DNA from 3 places in the Gordonia sp. ABKF26 genome. Region 2 is predicted to be linked to each of the others. Evidence: riboswitches for the same ligand, from Rfam matches in the RefSeq annotation. Region 2 holds a riboswitch; each other region holds the start of a gene.
The links. A riboswitch is a leader RNA that binds a small molecule or an ion and turns the genes downstream of it on or off. The one in region 2 is predicted to bind cobalamin.
Positions count from the first base shown of each region.

Region 1: it holds a riboswitch for cobalamin, as region 2 does, so the genes downstream of both, metE (5-methyltetrahydropteroyltriglutamate--homocysteine S-methyltransferase) here and AB4Z55_RS04215 (iron ABC transporter permease) in region 2, are expected to answer to the same signal.
Region 3: it holds a riboswitch for cobalamin, as region 2 does, so the genes downstream of both, AB4Z55_RS18865 (CbtB-domain containing protein) here and AB4Z55_RS04215 (iron ABC transporter permease) in region 2, are expected to answer to the same signal.

Region 1 is NZ_JBGCVZ010000003.1:2,017,194-2,022,554, forward strand. Features, by position in the region: gene AB4Z55_RS09355 (pyruvate carboxylase) at 1-169, shown strand, start outside; gene metE (5-methyltetrahydropteroyltriglutamate--homocysteine S-methyltransferase) at 262-2,565, opposite strand; cobalamin riboswitch at 2,711-2,936, opposite strand; gene AB4Z55_RS09365 (iron chaperone) at 3,025-3,369, opposite strand; gene infA (translation initiation factor IF-1) at 3,619-3,840, shown strand; gene rpmJ (50S ribosomal protein L36) at 3,959-4,072, shown strand; gene rpsM (30S ribosomal protein S13) at 4,283-4,651, shown strand; gene rpsK (30S ribosomal protein S11) at 4,651-5,058, shown strand; gene rpsD (30S ribosomal protein S4) at 5,080-5,361, shown strand, end outside.
Region 2 is NZ_JBGCVZ010000003.1:801,422-806,782, reverse strand. Features, by position in the region: gene AB4Z55_RS04225 (ABC transporter substrate-binding protein) at 1-915, opposite strand, end outside; gene AB4Z55_RS04220 (ABC transporter ATP-binding protein) at 940-1,785, opposite strand; gene AB4Z55_RS04215 (iron ABC transporter permease) at 1,782-2,795, opposite strand; cobalamin riboswitch at 2,891-3,038, opposite strand; gene AB4Z55_RS04210 (YdeI family protein) at 3,068-3,637, opposite strand; gene AB4Z55_RS04205 (hypothetical protein) at 3,683-4,375, shown strand; gene AB4Z55_RS04200 (SDR family oxidoreductase) at 4,376-5,167, opposite strand; gene AB4Z55_RS04195 (D-isomer specific 2-hydroxyacid dehydrogenase family protein) at 5,243-5,361, opposite strand, start outside.
Region 3 is NZ_JBGCVZ010000003.1:4,076,667-4,082,027, reverse strand. Features, by position in the region: gene AB4Z55_RS18870 (ATP-dependent helicase) at 1-2,398, opposite strand, end outside; cobalamin riboswitch at 2,460-2,596, shown strand; gene AB4Z55_RS18865 (CbtB-domain containing protein) at 2,672-2,908, shown strand; gene AB4Z55_RS18860 (CbtA family protein) at 2,950-3,780, shown strand; gene AB4Z55_RS18855 (histidine phosphatase family protein) at 3,800-4,294, shown strand; gene AB4Z55_RS18850 (acyl-CoA dehydrogenase family protein) at 4,408-5,361, shown strand, end outside.

The DNA.
Region 1 (5,361 bases), 1.2 Mb from region 2:
GAGTGTCGGTGTCGGCGACGAGGTCGCCGCCGGCGCGGCCATCGGCACCATCGAGGCCATGAAGATGGAGGCCACCATCACCGCACCCGTCGGCGGCAGGGTCGCGAGGCTGGCGATCGACGCGATCACGCAGGTCGCGCCTGGCGATCTGCTCGTCGAGATCGGTTGACGCACAACAACGCAGTCGGCATTGCAGACCGCGGCCGTCGCACTCACGGGAGAGTGCGACGGCCGGGGTCATTTGTGGCGCCGGTTGACTGCCTAGCCGGACAGCGGGATCGTCTCGCGCAGTCGTGTTGCCGCGGCCACCATGTTGGTGAGCGAGTCCACCACCTCCGGGGTCCCGCGGGTCTTGAGACCGCAGTCCGGGTTGACCCACAGGCGCCCGGCGCCGACGCTCGACAATGCCGAGGACAGGGCCGAGAAGATCTCGTCCTGGTCGGGCACGCGCGGTGAGTGGATGTCGTACACACCCGGGCCCACCGCGTTACGGAAGCCGGCCTCGTCGAGGTCGTCGAGCACCTCCATGTGCGACCGCGCCGCCTCGATCGAGGTGACGTCGGCGTCGAGGTCGGCGATCGCTCCGATGACCTCGCCGAATTCCGAATAGCAGAGGTGCGTGTGGATCTGCGTATCGTCGCGGACCCCGGAGGTCGCGATGCGGAACGCCCGAACGGCCCACGCCAGGTACGCGGGCTTGTCCGCGTCACGCAACGGCAGCAACTCGCGCAGAGCGGGTTCGTCGACCTGGATGATCCCGACCCCTGCCCTCTCGAGGTCGACGGTCTCGTCACGGATGGCGAGCGCGATCTGCTCGGCAGACGCCGACAGTGGCTGGTCGTTGCGAACGAAAGACCAGGCAAGAATCGTCACCGGGCCGGTCAGCATGCCCTTGACCGGCTTGCTGGTCAGCGTCTGTGCGTAGGTGATCCAGTCGACTGTCATCTGCTTCGGTCGGCTCACATCGCCGAACAGGATCGGTGGCCGCACGCACCGCGAGCCGTAGGACTGCACCCAACCGTTCGCCGTCGCGAAGTAGCCCTCGAATTGTTCGGCGAAGTACTGCACCATGTCGTTGCGCTCGGGTTCCCCGTGGACGAGAACGTCGAGGCCGATCGACTCCTGCAGGGCCACGACATCCGCGATCTCCGTCTTCATCCGGTTCTCATACTCGGCGCGATCGATCTCGCCCGAGCGGAGCGCGGCCCGCGCCAGTCGGATGGCCGAGGTCTGTGGGTAGGAACCGATCGTGGTGGTCGGGAGCGGGGGCAGTCCCAGATGTTCCTTCTGTGCGGCGAGCCGTTGCTCGGCCGGGCCGCGCGTCGCGTCGGCATCGGTGACGGCGTCCAGGCGTGCGCGGACGTCGGCGTTGTGCAGGCGAGTATCAGTGGCACGGCTGGCCAGTGCCGTCGAGCTCTCGGCGAAGGCGGCGGCCTGAGCAGCGCGCCCCTCGCTCAACGCCGACGACAACACCGCCACCTCGCGGAACTTCTCGGCAGCGAACGCGAGCCAACCGCGAAGGTTGGTGTCGAGCTCGTCCTCCGCGTCCACGGTGTAGGGGACATGCAGGGTCGAGCACGACGTCGACACGGCGACCGAGCGGGCGGAACCGAGCACGGTGGCCAGCGTCGCCGCGGCCTGGTCCAGGTCGGTGCGCCACACGTTGCGGCCGTCCACCACGCCGGCGATCAGCAGCTTGTCGGCCAGGCCCGGGGTGCCGGCCACCGTCTCGACCGAGCCGTCGACGAGGTCGACCGCGATGGCCTCGATCGGCGTCCGGGCCAAGTGTGCCAACCGATCACCGGCGTCACCGAAGTACGTCGCCACCGCGATGGCCGGACGGCGCTCGTGGGAGCCCAGGGCGTTGTACACCGATTCGGTCCGCGGACCCAGGTCCGCGGCGGCATCGGTCACCAGGACGGGTTCGTCCAGCTGAACCCACTCGACGCCGGCGTCAGCCAACCGCGTCAGGAGGTCTCGGTACAGGGGCACCAACTCGTCGAGGCGATCGAGCGGCGCACCCGCCCCGTCGACCGCCTTCGACAGCGCCAGGAACGTCACCGGGCCGACGATCACCGGGCGGGCCGGGAGACCCAGCTCCCCGGCTTCGGCGACCTCGGCCAGTACCTTCGCCGGATTCAACCGGAACGTGGTCGACGGGCCGATCTCGGGGACCAGGTAGTGGTAATTGGTGTCGAACCATTTGGTCATCTCGAGTGGGGTCACCTCGGCGGTTCCGCGGGCCGCCGCGAAGTAGCGATCGAGCGGATCGTCGATCTCGGCGAACCTCGGCGGCAGTGCGTCGAGGAGGACCGTGGTGTCGAGCACCTGGTCGTAGTACGAGAACGTGTTGACCGGGACGGAGTCGTGGCCGGCCTCGGTGAGCTCGGCCCACTGCTCGCTGCGTAGGCGCTGCGCGACGGTGGCGAGCTCGGTCCGGTCGATGCGGCCGGACCAATAGCTTTCGACGGCCCTCTTCAGTTCGCGCCGGGGGCCGATGCGTGCGGTGCCGAGGACGGTGGTGGTGAACGGTGCCGCGGAGCTGCGGCGGACGGTGTCGGACATGGACGTCGACTTCTCCTACTGACGGTGGATGGTTCACCGCCCAGCAGGGGAGATCGATCGGACCCACGTCACGCCCGGCAGAGGGCGCGCGACGATCGCCGGTTCGACCTGCGCCCAATCCTCGAGGCGGCGAGCCACCGGACGCGGCGCGTCCGGTACACCTGGCAGGTCTTCGGGCTCACCGTCGCTCTCGATCGAGATCCCTCTGATCGAAGTTCCTACTGACCGTCGCTTCCCAAGCCGGAGCTCAGTGCTGATGACGGTGGTCGTTACGGCATACCGCTGCGGGGACAGCTCCGGATTCGAACCGGATTCCCTCTCGTCCGCCGGCGGGATGCCGGCGACTCGACGCCGCGGACGGAGAGCTGACACGACCTCCGACGCGGCGAACCACATGCGTCTTCGACCCTAGCCCAGCAAAGTCGACCCGCTGAACACCGGTAGTTCGACGTCGGGCGGTCAGCCGTCGATCTGATCGCGCCGAAACGACATCATCGCGCGGATCGCATCGTCGGAAGGAGGAGCCCCCGGCTGAAACCGAACGGTGCCCTTCTCCACGTCGAAACCGTCGAGGAACGGTCGCCCGGCGTCGACCGCCTCCGGGCTGAACGGGTACAGACCGATGTGCTTCTTGGTGCGCATCACCGAGAGGAGCGGGCTCCCGCGATATGTCAGGGCCGGCATGCCGTAGCCCTTGCCCTGAGCGGTGTCGGGGACCGCGGTGCGGGCGACGGCGTAGATGCGTCCGACCACCTCGCGGTCGGCGGGGTCGAGTCCGTCGAGATAGTCGTCGACAGTGCCCATCCGGTGCGGCCTCTCTCCGTGGCGCTGAGCACGCATTTGGCCTGGCCTGCTCGTTCGCGTAACATGGATCGTCGGTGCGCATCGCGTGCCGGGCATCAGCGTGTCAGCACGTGGGCCCGGTCGGCGCACACCGGGTGCAGGTCCTCGCGGACCGGTGCCCACACCCTAACGGACAAACACTGATTCAACCCGGCCGATGCGCCGCGGCATCACCCGGATGTCGTGGTCACGGCCAGGATCGCGGAGGACATGGCGAAGAAAGACGGGGCCATCGAGGTCGAGGGTCGAGTGATCGAACCCCTGCCCAATGCGATGTTTCGTATTGAGCTGGAGAACGGACACAAGGTTCTCGCCCACATCAGCGGCAAGATGCGACAGCACTACATCCGCATCCTGCCCGAGGATCGGGTCGTCGTGGAACTCTCGCCCTACGACCTGGCTCGTGGGCGAATCGTGTACCGCTACAAGTGAGACTTTCCCGGCGATGCCGGGGACAGACTTCCCGGACATCCGTTCGGGAGGAGACCGACACCCACGTGCACGGCCGCTTTCGGCGTGCGCGCGGGCGAGCCGAGCAGGAGAGATTGACGTGAAGGTTCAGCCGAGCGTCAAGCCGATCTGCGAGAAGTGCAAGGTGATCCGCCGCAACGGTCGGGTCATGGTGATCTGCGAGAACCTGCGTCACAAGCAGCGTCAGGGCTGATCACGCGCACCCTCCGGGTCGCTTGAGTCAGAACAACTGAAGATCGACAACTGAACACACAAGGACCTCCCAACACCAGCGGCGACAGACGCGTCACCGCCTACCTCCGGATCAGAGGCCGGAGCCCACGAGGCCGGACACACGGTTCGGCACCAGCTCGCGGGACGGACTGGGAGCAGACCTCTGAGAATCGAAAAGGAAATCCGCCACATGGCACGTGTTGCTGGTGTGGATCTCCCCCGCGAGAAGCGGCTGGAGATCGCACTGACCTACATCTATGGAGTTGGGCGTACCACCTCCAAGGAGATCCTCGAGGGAACGGGCCTGAGCCCCGACCTGCGAGCCAAGGATCTCACCGACGCAGACGTCTCGAAGCTGCGTGAGTACATCGAAGCCTCGGTGAAGGTCGAGGGTGACCTGCGTCGCGAGGTGCAGGCCGACATCCGTCGCAAGATCGAGATCGGCTGCTACCAGGGTCTGCGCCACCGTCGTGGCCTGCCTGTGCGCGGACAGCGCACCAAGACCAATGCCCGCACTCGCAAGGGCCCGAAGAAGACCATCGCCGGGAAGAAGAAGTAATGCCTCCGAAGTCACGTAGCGCAGGCCCCAAGAAGGGCACCCGCCGTCGCGATAAGAAGAACGTCCCGCACGGCCACGCGCACATCAAGTCGACGTTCAACAACACCATCGTGTCGATCAGCGACCCCAGCGGCAACATCATCAGCTGGGCATCGTCGGGCCACGTCGGTTTCAAGGGTTCGCGCAAGAGCACCCCGTTCGCGGCTCAGCTCGCGGCCGAGAATGCTGCGCGCAAGGCCCAGGAACACGGCGTCAAGAAGGTCGACGTCTTCGTCAAGGGACCGGGCTCGGGTCGCGAGACCGCCATCCGCTCCCTGCAGGCAGCCGGCCTCGAGGTCGGCACCATCTCCGATGTGACCCCGCAGCCGCACAACGGTTGCCGTCCGCCCAAGCGGCGCCGGGTCTAGCGGGAAAGGAAGAGATAAGACATGGCTCGTTATACCGGCCCCGCAACAAAGAAGTCCCGTCGTCTCCGCGTCGACCTCATCGGTGGAGACGCAGCGTTCGAGCGTCGCCCCTACCCGCCCGGCCAGCACGGCCGTTCGCGGATCAAGGAGAGCGAGTACCTGCTCCAGCTGCAGGAGAAGCAGAAGGCGCGCTTCACCTACGGCGTCATGGAGAAGCAGTTCCGCCGCTACTTCGAAGAGGCGAACCGTCGCACCGGCAAGACCGGTGACGAACTGCTGAAGCTGCTCGAGACCCGTCTCGAC
Region 2 (5,361 bases):
CGCGGTGTCACGGAGTCCTGCCCGGGCCTTGATGGCGTCGATCTTGCCCTGGACTTCGTCCGGACTCTTCTTGTAGTCCATGATCACGATGACATCCGGGTCTGCCGAGGCAACGGTTTCCCAACTCGCCCGGAACCAGGTGTTGTCGACGTCGGCGAAGACGTTCGCCCCGCCCGCGACATCGATGATCCCGTTCGGCGCTCCGTTGCCACCGCTGGTGTACAGGTCCTCCTCACCGCTGTCATAGATCAGGACACGCGGCGCCACTGCCGGACGCGGCGCGCCCTGCAGCCGGCGCAGTCGATCGTCGAGTTCGGTCCCGGCAGCGGCGGCGGCCTCCTCGGTCCCGAAGAGGATTCCGTAGTTCTTCACGTCGGCTCGCAACGCATCCCAGGGATCCATGGTGCCGAGCTTGTCCGGGGCGTCACCGCCCTGGCGGCAACTGTCGGAGATGATGTACGACGCAATGCCGTTGGCCTGCAACGACTCGGGCGTCACACCCGATGCGCCCTTGAACAGTCCGCTGTAGGAACCAACCACCAGATCGGCGTCCGCGCCGAGTGCCGTCTCCATGGTGATGGTGCTGCCCTCGAGGTGGGGGACGTCGGCGATCCCAGGGCCGAACATCGACTCCATCACCGGATCATTGTTCTTGTTCAGCGACACTGCGGCAAGCTTGTCGAGTCCCCCGACCTTGAGGATCGTTCCGACGTTGGCCCCGTTGCTCGTTGCGACCACGCGCTCGACCGGCACCTCGTAGGCCACTTCGGCGCCGCAGTTGGTCAGCGTCGCCGACTCTCGTTCTGCCGCGTCGTCGGTGGGCGGAGTGGCACTGCAACCGGCCAGCACAAGGGCCGCAGCCAACGCTGCCGTCGCGAGGGGCGTTCGGAAGTGCCTTGTGGTGGTTCTCGTCATCGTGTCTCCATTGTCGGTGTCGAATCAGTTGGCGGGCAGGTGGTCGTGACCGGGATCGCGCAGCGGCAGCGGCGTATCCAGCGACGCGCCCGGGGTCGACTCGAATACGAGATGCGTTCGGCCTGTGTCGCTGTTGAGAACGCGGTGGGCGGAGACCCCGAAGACCTCGGCGACGACTGCGGGATCGAGCGCGGTGGCGGCGTCGCCGTGCGCGCGGATTCTGCCGTCGTTCAGCACGTACACCGAATCGCAGTGGCGAGCAGCCAGATCGAGGTCGTGAAGCGACACGAGGACCGTGGTTCCCAACGTTCGCACGAGCCCCAGCAGGTCCAGCTGGTGCCGGATGTCGAGGTGATTGGTCGGTTCGTCGAGAACGAGTACGCCACAATCCTGGGCGAGTCCTCTGGCCAGGGCGACGCGGCGTCGTTCACCACCGGAGAGGTGGTCGACGGCGGCGTCCCGGTGCTCGATCATCCCGACCGATCGCAGAGCTGCTTCCACCGCGGCGCGGTCATCGGTGCGACCCATACTCCACGGCGGTGCGTAAGGAAGCCGCCCCAACGAGACGTACTCGTGCACCAGCATGTCGGCGGGTAGGTCCACTTCCTGCGGCACGAAGGCGATCTGCTTGGCCCGGTCCCGGACGCTCATCGATTCGGTTGCCCGGCCGTCGACGGTGACCGTGCCACGCCGCGGTCCGAGCAACCCGACGACCGACCTCAGCAAAGTCGACTTGCCGGACCCGTTGGGACCGACGAGGCCGACGATGTCACCTGCCCGCACGTCGAGTGAAATGTCCTGCAACACCGGGTGATCGTCGATCCACACCTCGACCCCGGACGCTGCGATCCCGACCGGTGTGCGACTCATGCGGCGGCACCGAACTGGTAGCGGCGCCGGCCGAGGATGAACAAGAACAGCGGCGCACCGATGACTCCGGTGACCACGCTGAGCGGGATCTCGACCGGCCGCAACGCAATCCGGGCGACGACGTCGACGAGAACCAGGAAGACCGCGCCGATCAGGGCTGAGGTGGGCAGGACCCAACGGTGCCGGGAGCCGACGAGAATGCGTGCGATGTGGGGGATCACCAATCCCACGAACGCGATGGCCCCCGACACCGCGACCATCGTGCCGACCATCACCGCGAGGAGCGCGAACAACAGGTTTCGTAGCAACGGGACGCGAACGCCCACCGCGGCGGCGACATCGGGTCCGGCCGAGAGGGCGTCGAGCCACCCATGGAGTGCGAAAGCGATCGCGGTGCAGGTCACGACGACCGAGACCGGCAGCAGCAGCTTGCCCCACGATGCGCCGGCAAGACTGCCGAGCAGCCAGAACAGGACCGATTGAGCGGCCTGCGAATCGTTGGTGCGCAGCACGAGGAAGCTGGCGATGGCGGACAGCGCCGATGCGGCAACGGTTCCGGTGAGCACCAGCCGGAGCGGAGTGATACCACCCTGGCTCATGGTGATCGCGAAGACGAGCAGCGCGGCTCCCAGTGCGCCTGCCATTGCTCCGAGGCTCAGCGACCACAACCCGAAGCCGGCAAGGAACCCGGTGGTGATCACCGATGTCGCCCCGACTGCCGCACCAGACGAGACGCCGAGAAGGTGCGGGTCGGCCAGCGCATTGCGGACCAGGGTCTGGACCAGCACCCCCGCAACGGCAAGACCCGCGCCGACCACCAGCCCGAGCAGGATTCGCGGCATCCGGATGTCCCAGACGATCGCAAGCTGGGTACGCGTGACGGCAGGCCCACCGAACCGTGAGGCGATCACGTCGACGACCGTGGACACGGGCAGCACTTCAGCGCCCGAGCACAGGGCGAGAAACGCAGCGGCCAGACCCAACCCGAGCACGACGACAACGACGACCACGGGACGGCGTCGTCTCGTGCGTCTGTGCGTGCGCGGCAGTACCGGCGCCCTGCGGGCACCATCGATCAACATGTGTCGTCGGTCCATCCTCGTGGCGTGACAAGCAGCATCGAGGCTGGTATCTGGCTGAGTCAGTGCGTCGAGGTCATCGACGCGCCGAGTTCACAGTGGCGGGACCGCGCCGGAGTCGAACCGGCTTCCCAGGGATCTCGATGCGACGAGACTACGACATACCCGACAGTCTCCGACACCGCGCCCCGACGACACGGGCGTCAGGGTCGCTCGTTGCGCCCCGCCCGCTCGACGAGGGCGGCGACGCGCTTGGTCTTGGTCTCCGGTCGTTTCGCCAGGGCGATCTGCGACAGTCCGAACTTGCGCGCACTCGGCGGAAACGCATCCCAGTTGGCCCGCGCGACGGGGTCGGCGTCGAGCGCGGCGGCGAGTTCGGGGGACTCGATCAGCGCCTCGGCGTCGTCGAACATCGTCCAGAGACCGCGGGCCTGGGCGTCGTCGATCACGGCTTGCCCCGCGGGCTGAATCCGACCGGCGGCCGCGAGGTCGGCGACACGCGCCTTGTTCGACGCCGACCATCCGCTGTTGCGTCCGCGCCGGGTGAACCACATGCCGCGGCGGCGGTCGTCGATGACGCGGGTGTGGCCGTCGATCCAGCCCCAGCACAGCGCCTCGCGAACGCACTCGTCGTAGTCGATCGGTTCCCGGCCCGATCCCTTGCGCCAGAACACCAGCCACACGCCGCCGGATGAGTCGTGGTTGTCCCGCAACCACTCTCGCCATGCCTCGATCGTGTCCACGGCGAGCTTCGGCGCATCGGGGTCGGCCATGCGTTCACCCTAATCAGCCGGGCCTCGTCTCGGTACAGTTGAGCCGTGAACGAGATCGTCAGCTTCGCGACGGACAACTGGTGGCTGATCTTCCCCATCGGCGCTGTCGTCGGCGGGTGGGCGGGGTCGATCGGGAAGTACAACGAGAAGCGGCGCAAGGACAAGATCGAGCTCGCCCGGATCAAGGCGAACGCGCAGACCGAGCAGCTCAAACTCACGACGACGTCGGCCGACCAGGTGCGCCGGACCCTCCGCCAGCACGACTCGCTGAACGAGAAGTGGTTCGGTTACGAGCTCGATCTCGCGACGCTCATCGAGTACCCGATGATGACCGACATGCGAGAACCGCTGACCCTCGCGTTCCACCGCGCCCGGGTCCGCGCCGACGATCTGCGACCCGAGCCGGGCGCCAAGGCGCCGCTGCCCGATTCGATGTCCCCGGCAGACTTCGCCGAGTACCGCGACGCCGTGGGCGAATACGCCGCGGCATTCGACGCAGCCGAACGAGAGTCCCGGCGGCGCAGGCAAACCGACTTCTCACCCGTCGAACGCGAAGCCCTGGACCGGGCGCGCAAGCTGATCGGCGTGGCCGCCGACTCCGCGGCCACACTCGCAGAGCGGCAGGCGGCCTACAAGAAGGCCCGGGCCGAACTCGAGGGCATCATCGACGTTCCGCAGGTGGCCGCGGCGCAGCTCGAACGGCAGATCGCCGGCGCTCTCGAGCGCGGCTCGGAGTGATCAGAGGTCCGGGATCGGCAGGTCCAGGTTCGGCGAGATGATCCCGCCGTCGACCTCGAGGATCTTGCCGGTGACGTACGCGCCGGCCGGGGACGCCAGGTAGAGGGCGGCCGCGGCGATGTCCTCCGGGTCGCCGAGTCGGTGCAGCGGAGTCGATGTCTCGACTGCGGTACGCATTCCGTCGTCGCCCGCGACGATCTCCAGCGCCGATGTCAGGATGGCGCCCGGTGCGATGCCGTTGACCCGGATCTTCGGATTCAGATCCATCGCCGCGATGCGCGTGTAATGCGCGAGAGCAGCTTTCGCGGTGCCGTAGGCGGCGTAGGCACGTCCGGGCAGGCGGCCCACCGCCGACGTGATGTTGATGATCGAACCCCGGCCGCTGGTCGCGAGGATCTGCTTGGAGCCGGCGACGACCAATGCGTGCGCGTTACCGACATTGAAGTCGAAGGCATCTCGCAGGTGCTTGGGGCTGGTGTCGAACAGAGGCCGGGGCATCGCCCCGCCGACGTTGTTCACCACGGTGTCGAGCCGCCCGAACTCGTCGACCGCGGTCTGCGCGAGCGCCGCCGCCGCATCGGGGTCGCCGAGGTCCACGGAGACGGTGCGCGCGCGTCGGCCCGCCGCGCGGACCCGTTCGGCGACCTGCTCGAGGTCGGATTCACTGCGGGCCGCGATCACCACGTCGCCGCCGGCCTCGGCGAAGGCGAGCGCGATCGCCGCCCCGAGGCCCCTGCTCGCGCCGGTCACGATGGCCACCTGGTCGTCTATCCGGAATCTGTCGAGAATCACCCGTCGACCATGCCACGCCGGGACCAAAAACGAGAACGTGTTCTAGAAATCGGCCGGAAACAGCAGGTCGTGGTCTCAGTAGTCGCGGCCGGCGGACACCACGGAGAGCAGTTCCTCGCCCGCGGCGAACCTGCGGAGGTTCTCGGCGACCCACGGTGCGAGCTCGCGCGTCAATCCCGACGCCGGGTTGGCGA
Region 3 (5,361 bases), 3.3 Mb from region 2:
CGCTGCGCTGGCGCTGCTGCCACAGCGGGGCACGCCGTCCGGGGTCGCGTCGCGGCAACAACAGTGCGCGAGCGGCGCATTCGCGGAACCGGGAGGCGAACATCGACGAGTCCGCGAGACCGTCGGTCACGAGCTGCTCGACCTCGTCCGGGTCGAGGAGGAACACGTCGGCGCCGGGCGGGGCGTCGTCGGTGTCGGGCATGCGCAGGATGATCCCGTCGTCGGAGGCCGTGGTGGCACCCTCGATGCCCAGGGTCTCCAGCAGGCGCTGCGAGATCGCGCTCGCCCAGGGTGCGTGGACACGTAAACCGTAGGGGGAGTGCAGGATCACCCGCCAGTCGCCGAGCTCGTCACGGAACCGCTCGACCACCAGGGTGCGGTCGGTGGGGAGGTGCCCGGTCGACTCCCGCTGCTCGGCGATGAGTGTCTCGAGGTTGGTGCGGGCGTTGTCGGTGAGGCCGAGGCGTTCGGCATGGTCGTCGAGCTTGCCGGGGTCGGCGATCGCACCGGTGAACGCACCGATCGCAGCGCCGAGTTCGGCGGGGCGTCCGATCGCGTCGCCGATCCAGAACGGCAACCGGCCCGGCTGACCGAACGCGGGGGAGACCAGGACGCGGTCGTGGGTGATGTCCTCGATCCGCCAGCTGGTCGCGCCGAGTGCGAAGACGTCGCCGACACGCGACTCGTAGACCATCTCCTCGTCGAGTTCGCCGACGCGCGTTGCCTTCTCGCCGACCATGAACACACCGAAGAGGCCGCGGTCGGGGATGGAACCGCCCGAGGTGACCGCGAGCCGCTGCGCTCCGCGCCGGCCGGTGATCACCCCGGCGTCGCGGTCCCAGTTCACCCGCGGGCGCAGTTCGGCGAACTCGTCCGACGGGAAACGACCCGCGATCAGGTCGAGGGTCGCGTCGAAGACGCCCCGGCCCAGTTCGCGATAGGGCGCCGCACGCCGGATCACCTCGTACCAGTGGTCGACCTCGAGGTCGTCGACCGCGGCGGCCGCGATGGTCTGCTGGGCGAGGATGTCGAGGGGATTCTGCGGGACCTTGATCTCCTCGATCGCCCCGTCGAGCATGCGGCTCACCGTCACGGTGCAGTGCAGGAGATCGGTGCGGTGCTTCGGGTACAGGATGCCCTGGCTGATCTCGCCGACCTGGTGGCCGGCGCGGCCGATGCGCTGCAGCCCGCTGGCCACCGACGGCGGGGACTCCACCTGGATCACGAGGTCGACCGCGCCCATGTCGATGCCGAGTTCGAGGGAGCTGGTCGCGACGACGCAGGACAGGCGCCCGGCCTTCAGGTCGTCCTCGATCTGGGCGCGCTGCTCCTTGCTGACCGAGCCGTGATGCGCGCGGGCCAGGACGGGTTCGGCGCCGGAGCTCGCGCCGCTGCCCATGACGAACGCGGGGGCGCCGCCGGCGACCGACGGATTGCCGGTCGGTTCGGCCGGCTGCCCGTGGCGTTCGGCGTGGATCTCGTTGAGCCGGGCGGTGAGTTTCTCGGCGAGGCGCCGGGAGTTGGCGAACACGATCGTCGCCCGGTTGGCCTCGATCTGGTCGACGATCGAGGCCTCGACGTACGGCCACAGCGACCCGGCGGTCGGGGAGAACGCGTCGTCGAGTGCGGCGGGGTCGGCATCGGACACCGGGGGTGGGATGTTGGCCATGTCCTCGACCGGGACATCGACGCGGAGGTCGAACGTCTTGTCGGCCTTGGGCTTGACCACCTGACACGGCGCGGCGCCGGACAGGAACCCCGCCACCACCTCCGGCGGCCGGACGGTCGCCGACAACCCGATCCGCTGCGCGGGCTTCTCGAGCAGCTCGTCGAGTCGTTCGAGGGTCAGCGCGAGGTGCGTACCGCGCTTGGTGGCGGCGACCGCGTGCACCTCGTCGACGATGACGGCCTGGACGCCGGTGAGGCTCTCTCGCGCTGCCGACGTGAGCATCAGATACAGCGACTCCGGCGTCGTGATCAGGATGTCGGGCGGTGTCTTGACCAGTGCGCGGCGGTCCGCGGCGGAGGTGTCACCGGACCGGACGCCGACGGTGATGTTCGGTTCGGGAAGGTTGAGCTCCTGAGCCGCCCGCGTGATGCCGGTCAGCGGGGCCCGCAGGTTGCGTTCGACGTCGACGGCCAATGCCTTGAGCGGCGAGATGTAGAGGACCTTGGTGCCGGCGGGCCGCGAGTCCGGGTCGGCGGCGAGGCGGTCGAGGGCCCACAGGAACGCGGCGAGGGTCTTGCCCGATCCGGTGGGGGCGATGACCAAGGTGTGCGAGCCGTCGGCGATCGACGTCCACGCACCCTTCTGCGCGGCGGTGGGAGCGGTGAAGGCGCCGGAGAACCACCGTCGGGTGGGGGCGGTGAAGCGGTCGAGCACCGAAGCGCGGGGCATCTCTCCACTATGTCTCACGCGTACGACAGAACGCGGTATAGAGTCATCCCACGCCTGTGCGGGGAATCCGGTGAGAGTCCGGAACGGTCGCGCCACTGTGAACGCTGCCCATATCGACACCGTAAATATGTCGACGCGGTCGACGTGTCGACATATCGACGCGGTCGACGGTGACGGGGTGACGTGAGTCAGGATGCCGTGCCGGCGCGTAGCAGTCCTCCGGACTCCTACACCACGACATCTCCGACGCGAGATCGGCGAAAGGACCCCACCATGACAGCTCCCCGCACTGCTGCAGCCGTACAGGCCGCCCCGGCCCGTGCCCTGCCCGTACCGAACCTGTCGGTCGCGAGTGCAGCCCTCTGGCTCAGCCTGACCGTGCTCCTGGCGGGTCTCGCCTACTACTTCCTCGGGTACGACCAGGGCGTCGTGTCCGTCTTCGGCTCCGACACCCACGTCCACGAGTTCGTGCACGACGCACGCCACTTCCTCGGCTTCCCCTGCCACTGAGCCGGCCTGACCGGCCGTATCCCACAGGAAGCCAAGTACATATGGAGAAGAAATTCATCGGCGCCGGCCTGCTCGCAGGTCTGATCGCCGGAATCGTCTCGTTCGTGTTCGCCCGGTTCTACCTCGAACCGGTCGTCGCCAAGGCCATCGACTACGAAGGCGCCCGCTCGGAGGCCGAGGAGGCACTGGCCCACGCCGCCGAACCGGGTGGCCACACGCACGGTGAGGGCGGCGAGCTGTTCACGCGGGCCATGCAGGAGAACCTCGGCGCCGGTGTCGGCAACGTCGTGTTCGCGGTGTGCATGGGTGCGTTCTTCGCGGTGGCGTTCACGGTGCTCTGGAGTCATCTCGGCAGTCGCCATCCGGCGACCGACCCGCGCGCGGTCGCGGGTGTGCTCGGCGCGATCGGTTTCGTCGCCGTGTTCGCCGTTCCGTTCTTCGCCTACCCGGCGAATCCGCCCGCCGTCGGCGACGACGACACCATCGGCGAGAGGACCGGAGCCTTCCTCACCATCAGTGTGGCGTCGGTGATCCTGGCCATCGCGGCCGTGGTCCTGGCGTTGTGGCTGCGTCCGCGGATCGGCGGATTCGTCTCGGCCGTCGCCGCTGTCGCCGCCTATCTGGCCGGCGTAGCGATCGTGCTCGCGTTCCTGCCGTCCTTCGCCGAGGTCCCCGAGCCGGTTCGCAACGACGCCGGTCAGATCGTGTTCCCGGGCTTCCCCGGTGACGTGATCGGGGACTTCCGGGTCTACGCCATCGCCAACCAGGTGATCCTGTGGACGGTTCTCACCGTGGTGTTCGCCCTGCTGCTGGGGGCGATGGCGCGCTCGCGTACCGCCGACCGCGCCCCGGCGGTCGCCGCCCAGCACTGAGGCGGCGATCGTTTCGCGCATGCAGATCATCACCGCCGGTCGCACCGGCCCCAATCGGTCGGTGCGATTCGGCGGTGATCCGGTTCTGGACGAGCGGGGCCGTCGGGACGTGCTCCGCCTGGCCGCGGCGTCCACGCCCCCGGTCCACTGTTGCGGTCCGGAGATCGCGTCCCGGGAGACCGCCGAACTCCTGGGTGCCTCCGACGCCCTCGTCGACGACGCCCTGCGGACGCTGGACGTCGGAGCGTGGGCAGGCCGCACTCCGGAGGAGATCGATCCCGTCGAGCTCGGCGCGTGGTTCGCCGATCCCGGTGCCCGGCCACACGGGGGCGAGAGCCTCGTGGATTTCGTCGGCCGCGTCCATCTCTGGCGCGACGGCCGCTCCGGGCTCGCCGACCGTTGGGTGGTGGTGGCGATGCCGGTGGCCCAGGCCCTGCTGTGCCCGGGCGTGGAGCAGTTCTTCGCCCACGAGGTCCGCCCCGCGACCGCGTACACCTGCGCAGATACGCAATAGGAACAGATTCGCGACGGCGTACCTAGACATCGGCAGTGACTCCTGACACAGTTGGGGACGACGAAACTGAAACATGTTCGCCCCCGGGCGGACACCGGTCTGGGAGTGTGACGATGTTCGAGTGGTCCGATGAAGATCTGATGGTTCGGGACGCCTTGCGGGCGTTCATCGACAAGGAGATCCGGCCCCATCTCGACGAACTCGAGTCCGGCGTCCTGCCGCCGTACGACATCACCCGCAAGCTGTTGTCGAGCTTCGGTGTCGATGCCATGGCCAAGGATGCGCTCGAGAAAGAACTCGAGGCAGAAGCCAAGGGGGAGAAGAAGAAGTCCTCCGGCGACGGCGGCGGCATGGGTGGCTCGATGTTCATGATGGTCAACATCGAGCTCGCGGGTGTGTGTCTGGGCCTCGTCGCGTCGCTGGGTGTGAGCATGGGGTTGACCGCCTCGACCATCCGCGGCAAGGGCACGCTGGCGCAGAAGAAGCGGTGGCTGCCCGAGCTGGTGACCATGGAGAAGGTCGGCGCCTGGGCGATCACCGAACCCGACTCCGGGTCGGATGCGCTCGGCGGCATGAAGACCACGGTTCGTCGTGACGGTGACGACTACATCCTCAACGGGCAGAAGACCTTCATCACGAACGGCCCCTACGCCGACACCATCGTCGTGTTCGCCAAGCTCGACGACGGCAGCGGAACGCCGATGCGCGACCGCAAGGTGCTGTCGTTCGTGCTGGACAAGGGTATGCCGGGGCTCACCCAGGGTAAGCCGTTCAAGAAGATGGGCATGATGAGTTCGCCGACCGGTGAGCTCTTCTTCGACAGCGTCCGCGTCGGCAAGGACCGTCTCCTCGGTGAGACCGAGGACACCGGCGCCGATTCGCGTGGATCCGAGGGCGCCAAGGCCGGTTTCACCGCGGAGCGCGTCGGGATCGCCGCCCTGTCGCTGGGGATCATCAACGAGGCGCAACGCCTGTCGCTCGACTATGCGAAGAACCGGAAGCTGTGGGGCCAGGAGATCGCCCAGTTCCAGCTCATCCAGCTCAAGCTGGCCGAGATGGAGATCGCG